DNA from 2 places in the Brevibacillus composti genome. Region 1 is predicted to be linked to the other one. Evidence: a T-box and tRNA genes for the amino acid it is inferred to sense, from the RefSeq annotation. Region 1 holds a T-box; the other holds one or more tRNA genes.
What was found. The T-box of region 1 lies ahead of leuS (leucine--tRNA ligase). A T-box ahead of a tRNA ligase gene usually reads a tRNA of that ligase, here a tRNA-Leu.
Positions count from the first base shown of each region.

Region 2: it has a tRNA-Leu gene. The T-box ahead of leuS (leucine--tRNA ligase) is inferred to sense a tRNA for this amino acid. The anticodon was not compared.

Region 1 covers NZ_CP066308.1:2,848,521-2,852,318, forward strand. The annotation lists gene comER (late competence protein ComER) at 1-147, shown strand, start outside; gene leuS (leucine--tRNA ligase) at 394-2,811, opposite strand; T-box leader at 2,895-3,203, opposite strand; gene JD108_RS14510 (class I SAM-dependent methyltransferase) at 3,280-3,798, opposite strand, start outside.
Region 2 covers NZ_CP066308.1:1,337,921-1,341,718, forward strand. The annotation lists rRNA gene JD108_RS06820 (23S ribosomal RNA) at 1-559, shown strand, start outside; tRNA gene JD108_RS06825 (tRNA-Asn) at 641-716, shown strand; tRNA gene JD108_RS06830 (tRNA-Thr) at 725-800, shown strand; tRNA gene JD108_RS06835 (tRNA-Glu) at 809-885, shown strand; tRNA gene JD108_RS06840 (tRNA-Val) at 959-1,034, shown strand; tRNA gene JD108_RS06845 (tRNA-Met) at 1,253-1,329, shown strand; tRNA gene JD108_RS06850 (tRNA-Asp) at 1,362-1,438, shown strand; tRNA gene JD108_RS06855 (tRNA-Thr) at 1,457-1,532, shown strand; tRNA gene JD108_RS06860 (tRNA-Tyr) at 1,543-1,627, shown strand; tRNA gene JD108_RS06865 (tRNA-Lys) at 1,635-1,710, shown strand; tRNA gene JD108_RS06870 (tRNA-Leu) at 1,730-1,816, shown strand; tRNA gene JD108_RS06875 (tRNA-Gly) at 1,887-1,962, shown strand; tRNA gene JD108_RS06880 (tRNA-Arg) at 2,123-2,199, shown strand; tRNA gene JD108_RS06885 (tRNA-Pro) at 2,259-2,335, shown strand; tRNA gene JD108_RS06890 (tRNA-Leu) at 2,343-2,430, shown strand; tRNA gene JD108_RS06895 (tRNA-Gly) at 2,441-2,514, shown strand; gene JD108_RS06900 (sensor histidine kinase) at 2,989-3,798, opposite strand, start outside.

The DNA.
Region 1 (3,798 bases):
CAGCAAGGCATTCCCGGCGTGTTCCGCCAGGTCTATCAGCGGACTCATGCAAAATTTGCAGAAGACCTCGAATTGGTTAAAATTCAGCTGCAAACCGTACCGCCTGACAGCCTCTCCTCCCCTTCCTCTGCCGGATCGGGTACCTGACAGAGGCTGCGGCTATGCAGATCGCAGCCGCCGAAGAATCAAAACGGTGCAGCGGCTTCTCTTGCGGATAGCAGTTTTACGAAATTGGCGGCAAAAGCTAGATCCTGCAAAGGCAGCGAAAAAAGAAGCGAAGCCCCTTTTAAGGCTTCGCTCTTTTTGCTCCTCGGCCATCCCCAAGCGCTGTCATGCTTTCTCGCTTGCAGGGCGGCACGCGTCTGCGGTCTTTTCGTTTTTTGCGAATAACTTTTAGCGAACGACGATATTCACCAGTTTGCCTGGGACAGCGATCACTTTGACGATGGTTTTTCCGTCAATCAGTTCTTTGATGGTCTCGTTGCTGGCAGCCATCTCTTCCATTTGTTCTTTGGTTGCATCCGCGGCAATCATCATCTTTTCTCTGTTCTTGCCGTTGATCTGCAGAACGATTTCCACCTCGTCGTCCACCAGCTTGGTCTCATCGTACTCCGGCCATGGCTCGTAGGCGATCGTGTCGGTATGGCCCAGTTTTTCCCACAGCTCTTCGCCGAGGTGAGGAGCGATCGGGGAGAGCATTTTCACGAAGCCTTCCATGTAGGATTTGGGCAGTGCTTCTGCGCGATACGCTTCGTTGACAAAGACCATGAGCTGGGAAATGCCTGTATTGAAGCGGAGTCCTTCGTAATCCTCCGTCACTTTTTTCACCGTCTGGTGGTAAACGCGCTCTAGCGGTTTTACGTCCGCATCCGCGGAAATTTTGGCGTTCAGTGAACCGTCCTCTTCGACGAACAGTCTCCAGACGCGGTCGAGGAAGCGGCGTGCCCCATCCAGCCCTTTGGTAGACCAGGCGATGGACGCATCCAGCGGCCCCATGAACATTTCGTACAAGCGCAGGGTGTCGGCACCGTGACTGTCGATGATTTCATCCGGGTTGACGACGTTTCCTTTGGACTTGCTCATCTTTTCGTTGTTCTCTCCGAGGATCATTCCTTGGTTGAACAGCTTTTGGAAAGGCTCCTTCGTCGGAACCACGCCGATGTCGTACAGGAATTTATGCCAGAATCGCGCGTAGAGCAAGTGCAGCACCGCGTGCTCCGCACCGCCGATGTAAATGTCGATCGGCAGCCATTCCTTCAGTTTTTCCGGATCGGCCATGGCCTTGTCGTTATGCGGATCGATAAAGCGCAGGAAATACCAGCAGCTGCCAGCCCACTGCGGCATGGTGTTGGTTTCGCGGCGCGCTTTCATGCCGGTTTCCTTGTCGACGGTATGGACCCAGTCGGTGATGTTGGCCAGCGGCGATTCTCCCGTGCCGGACGGCTTGATTTCCTTTGTTTTCGGCAGGACGACCGGCAGCTCTTCTTCCGGAACGACCTTCATCGTGCCGTCCTCGAGATGCAGAATCGGGATCGGTTCCCCCCAATACCGCTGACGGCTGAACAGCCAGTCGCGCAGGCGGAACGTCACTTTCCGCGTTCCTTTGCCATTTTGCTCCAGCCACTCGATCATCTTGGCAATCGCCTGTTCCTTGTTCAAGCCGTCCAGGATGCCGGAGTTGATATGCTCGCCGTCTCCGGTATACGCTTCCTTGGACACATCGCCGCCGCGAATGACTTCTTTGATCGGCAGGTCGAATTTTTTCGCAAATTCGTAGTCGCGCTCGTCATGCGCCGGAACCGCCATGACCGAACCGGTGCCGTAGCTGATCAGCACGTAGTCGGCGATCCAGATCGGCAGCTTTTCGCCGTTCACCGGGTTAATCGCATACGCCCCGGTAAAGACGCCGGTCTTGTCCTTGGCCAGGTCCGTGCGCTCCAGGTCGCTCTTGTGCTTGGTCTGCTCCAGGTAGGCCTCTACTGCCTCTTTCTGCTCCGGCGTGGTAATCTTTTCGACCAGCTTGTGCTCGGGTGCGAGAACCGCGAACGTAGCGCCGTACAGCGTGTCCGGACGGGTCGTAAAGACCGTAAACGTCTCGTCATGTCCGTCGATGGAAAAGACGACCTCGGCCCCTTCGGAACGGCCGATCCAGTTGCGCTGCATCTCCTTGATGCTCTCCGGCCAGTCCAGTTCCTCCAGATCCTCCAGCAGCCGGTCCGCGTATTTGGTAATCCGCAGCACCCACTGCTTCATCGGACGGCGTTCGACCGGGTGGCCGCCGCGTTCGCTCTTGCCGTCGATGACCTCTTCGTTGGCCAGCACGGTTCCCAGAGCCGGGCACCAGTTCACGGCCACTTCGTCGATATAGGCCAGGCCGTGCTCATACAGCTTGGTAAAAATCCACTGGGTCCATTTGTAGTACTCCGGATCGGTCGTATTGATTTCGCGATCCCAGTCGTAGGAAAAGCCCAGCGACTTGATTTGGCGGCGGAATGTATTGATATTGCGCTCGGTAAATTCAGCCGGGTCATTGCCGGTATCCAGCGCGTACTGCTCCGCCGGCAGTCCGAATGCGTCCCAGCCCATCGGGTGAAGGACGTTGTAGCCTTGCATCCGCTTCATGCGGGAGAGGATGTCCGTCGCGGTATAGCCCTCTGGATGGCCGACGTGAAGACCGGCTCCGGATGGATACGGAAACATATCCAGCGCATAGAACTTTTTCTTGCTCGGATCATCCAGCGTTTTGAAGGTTTTATTTTGTTCCCAGTACGCCTGCCACTTCTTTTCCACTTCGTGATGATTAAAAGCCATTGCTTTGCACTCCTATCTTGGATTCATAAAAAAATAATGAGCTGGATAAATAGTAAAAAACCTCCCGCCCCAGATCGCGAACGAAATGGGACGAGAGGATCATGAATACTCCCGCGGTACCACCCAAATTGGTGAACACTGGCAATCGGCCATCTGCCTCTTCCGGTCTCCATGTGGAGCACAGAAGCGTCCTGATGCCTGCACATACGGCTCACCCGCTTGAAACTCCGTATCGTGGGTCAGACGCTCCTCCTTACGCAGCCAAACCGATGAGGCCGGCCTTCAGGGTGAGTGCTTGGAGGCGAGTTCGGAAAGGGACGGATTGACTTGCACCGACCGTCAATTCTCTAGTGCCGTTTCACTTTCGTACTGCTCCTCTTCAACGCTTTGTCGATATGCACTTCTGCACTGCTAAGCTCATGCGCTTCTAGTTCCGATTATAGACAATGCAAGACAGCACTGTCAACGCTAGGGTCGCCGCGCGCAAAAAAACAGACGCTCGCTCGTCGCGACCGGGGGCAATCCGGTGAAGTCCGCGGTCAATTCGATCTCCGCAAATCCGGCCTCCCGGAGCCACCGCACCATCTCGTAGGGCTGATAGGCCCGCTGCTCGTGGACTTCCTCCACACGCTCGTACAGGCCGTTTTCCTGCCGCAGGAAGAAGGTCAGCTCGTGGGCGACCTCCAGCCGATCGGGATCGCAAAAACATTGCCAAATATACGAAACTTCTTCTTCCGTCAAGGCAAAGGTCTGATTGCCAAAGCCATGCAAGATTTTGTACGGGCTGTGCACATCGAACAAAAATGTTCCTCCCGGCTGAAGATGTGCAAAGACGCGTGAAAAGGTCTGCTGCACATCCTCCTCGTCGGTCAGGTAGCTGAGGGAATCGCAAAAGGAAATGACGCTGTCTGCCTGAGGAACCTCCAGCTCCCGCATATCTTGTTCCACCCAGAGGACTTGAGCCTGCTCCCGCCTCATCTTGTCGTA
Region 2 (3,798 bases), 1.5 Mb from region 1:
CTTGACTGCGAGACCTACAAGTCGAGCAGGGACGAAAGTCGGGCTTAGTGATCCGGTGGTTCCGCATGGAAGGGCCATCGCTCAACGGATAAAAGCTACCCTGGGGATAACAGGCTTATCTCCCCCAAGAGTCCACATCGACGGGGAGGTTTGGCACCTCGATGTCGGCTCATCGCATCCTGGGGCTGAAGTAGGTCCCAAGGGTTGGGCTGTTCGCCCATTAAAGCGGTACGCGAGCTGGGTTCAGAACGTCGTGAGACAGTTCGGTCCCTATCTGTCGCGGGCGTAGGAAGTTTGAGGAGAGCTGTCCTTAGTACGAGAGGACCGGGATGGACGCACCGCTGGTGCACCAGTTGTCACGCCAGTGGCACAGCTGGGTAGCTATGTGCGGAAGGGATAAGCGCTGAAAGCATCTAAGCGTGAAGCCCCCTCCAAGATGAGACTTCCCACAGCGTTAAGCTGGTAAGACCCCTCATAGACGATGAGGTTGATAGGTTCGGTGTGGAAGCGCGGCAACGCGTGGAGCTGACGAATACTAATCGGTCGAGGACTTATCCACAACCAATCGCTTAGCAAAGCATGCAGATCCAGTTTTGAAGGCGCGAAGAGCACTTGCTGTTTTTCGTTCCGTACATATTGTTCCTCGGTAGCTCAGTTGGTAGAGCAATCGGCTGTTAACCGATCGGTCGGGGGTTCGAGTCCCTCCCGAGGAGCCATATCACTTGCTCCTGTAGCTCAGTAGGTAGAGCGTTTCCATGGTAAGGAAGAGGTCGCAGGTTCGATTCCTGTCGGGAGCACCATGTAAGATGGCCCGTTGGTGAAGCGGTTTAACACAGCAGCCTTTCACGCTGTCATACAGGGGTTCGAATCCCCTACGGGTCACCATACTACCCCGCAAAGTGAAGTGAATGCTTTGTAGCATCACCGAGTACTTTGCGGGGACCCTTGAGGGGCATCTGGAGGCTTAGCTCAGCTGGGAGAGCATCTGCCTTACAAGCAGAGGGTCGGCGGTTCGATCCCGTCAGCCTCCACCATGTTCTTATTCGCGGCGATCGGAAACGGGATCTCCCGTACCGGTTCACCCTCGATGAAGAACGAGGAGCATTGCTCGGGCACTTCAGATCTTGCTCGCTTGCGAAGATGATTCGACGCAGTGTCGCAAGTGGAAGCGATCCCGTCAGCCTCCACCATTTACAAGGATGGTCAAGCGCCACGTTCTGTGGCAATGCTGATACTCATCCATCATAATCGTCGCGGGATGGAGCAGTCTGGCAGCTCGTCGGGCTCATAACCCGAAGGTCGCAGGTTCAAATCCTGCTCCCGCAACCAAATCTACTTGTACTACTATTCAACCCAAAAATGGAGCTGTGGTGAAGTTGGAGTTCACGCCGGTCTGTCACACCGGAGGTCGCGGGTTCGAGTCCCGTCAGCTCCGCCATTTTTGATCAAAAAAATTGCCGGTGTAGCTCAATTGGTAGAGCACCTGACTTGTAATCAGGGGGTTGTGGGTTCAAGTCCTATCGCCGGCACCACCATATAACTGGGGAGATAGCGAAGTGGCTAAACGCGGCAGACTGTAAATCTGCTCCCTCTGGGTTCGGCGGTTCGAATCCGTCTCTCCCCACCAGTTGTATGAGCCATTAGCTCAGTTGGTAGAGCATCTGACTTTTAATCAGAGGGTCGAAGGTTCGAGTCCTTCATGGCTCACCAGTTTTTATCAACACCATATGCGGTCGTGGCGGAATTGGCAGACGCGCTAGATTCAGGTTCTAGTGGTGGCAACACCGTGGAGGTTCAAGTCCTCTCGACCGCACCATATTTTCCCGAAAGAGAAAAGCGGACTTAGCGGCATGCGTTGAGTGCTTTTCGGGGAAACTCTAATGAATGCGGACGTAGCTCAATTGGTAGAGCGTCGCCTTGCCAAGGCGAAGGTCGCGGGTTCGAGACCCGTCGTCCGCTCCATAGATGCTTTGCTGGTCTCTCACCCGTACCGGGTTCACCCTCGGCGGAAACCAAGGGAGAAACGCTCGGGTGCCTCAGATCTGGCAGCGCATAGAAGCAGAGCGACGTCGTTTCGCCAGTGGAAGCGAGACCCGTCGTCCGCTCCATTTCCTTTATATACGTGCCCTTAGCTCAGCTGGATAGAGCGTTTGACTACGAATCAAAAGGTCGGGAGTTCGAATCTCTCAGGGCACGCCATTTTTTATCAAACCTGACGGCACAAGATGAGAAGGGTTTGATTTCTTACAATTGGATATCGGGAAGTAGCTCAGCTTGGTAGAGTACTTGGCTTGGGACCAAGGGGTCGCAGGTTCGAATCCTGTCTTCCCGACCACGATTTTGCCGGGGTGGCGGAATTGGCAGACGCAACAGACTTAAAATCTGTCGGGAGTATCTCCCGTACCGGTTCAAGCCCGGTCCTCGGTACCATCTAAAATTTGCGGGTGTAGTTCAATGGTAGAACTCCAGCCTTCCAAGCTGGTCGCGTGGGTTCGATTCCCATCACCCGCTCCATCTATAAAAAAGCAGATACCTGCGGGTATCTGCTTTTTTGGTTTTTCATCAACAGCCCTCATCCGATCAGCCCTTGCTGCGATAGGCTTCCCGTCCTCTGTTGCCCTCCTGATGTCCGAAGGTCCGCAGTTGGCGTCGAATGATGGGTGGGACTATAGCCCTAAATCAACGGCATAGATCGACAAGATTCCGGTTTTCCGCCGGATTGTCGAAAAAAGCTGCAAAGATATAGGTAGTAGAAACATATGTTTTTGTGTAGAGTAAGGACTAGATCGCTTACCCTGCGGGTAAACGGATCTCTTGCCTCGCCCTCTGGCTGATCAGAGGGCATTTTTTATTGGATTCGAGAAGACCGTACACCGGGTAAATGTGAACAGAGCGAGCAAACTCGAGGCTCCCTGTCTATTTAAACAAAGGCTTCGCCAAAAGGTTGGCGAAGCCAGGTTATCCCATAGAGCAAGTAGCTGCCGCATGCTAGACCAAAGGCAAGGTGACGATAAATCGGGTCGAATTTTGTGAGGATTCGCAGGAAATCGTACCATTATGCTTCTCGATAATGTTCTTGCAAATCGACAGTCCAATCCCGGTACCGTTTTGTTTGGTCGTGAAAAAGGGCTGAAAGAGGCTTTCTACGATGTCGGCCGGAATCATTTCTCCGTTGTTTTCCACCGTCAGGGTGACCGTGCTCTCGTCGCAGAAAGAGGTAATGCGAATCATTTTCTCCGGTCTTCCCTGCACAGCGTCAATGGCATTCGTCAATAGATTGACCACGACCTGCTTAAAGCCTTCCTCGTAGCAGTTAAACAGGCAGGGGCGGATGTCCTTTTCAAAATAGATGTTTTCCGCAAGAAGCCGCGGTGTGATCAACAACTCCACCTCGAGCAAAAGATGCTCCAGATCGACGGTTTTATAAATCTCGTCGAGGATGGGTTTTTTCGAAAAGCTGAGAAATCCGGTAATTTGCCGGTGAAGGTTTTCAAATTCATGCATGACCACTTGAATATACGATTGGAGCTTGTCCTGGTTGCGAGTAGATTCCGCGATCAGTTTCAAAAAACCCTCGATGGCGCACAAGGGATTGCGAAGCTCATGGGCCATGTTGGCGGCGATTTTCCCCAGCATGGTCAATTTGTCATTGTGTAGAAACGAGATCGTTTCTTCCTTTTGCACCAATTCTCTATTCATCATTTGTTCAAAATGGTAAACAGCCCAAAAAACACTTTCATCCATAGCCTTGCCCAGCTGCGCTTCCAAATAGAGCATCTGTTCCGGAGTGACTGACCA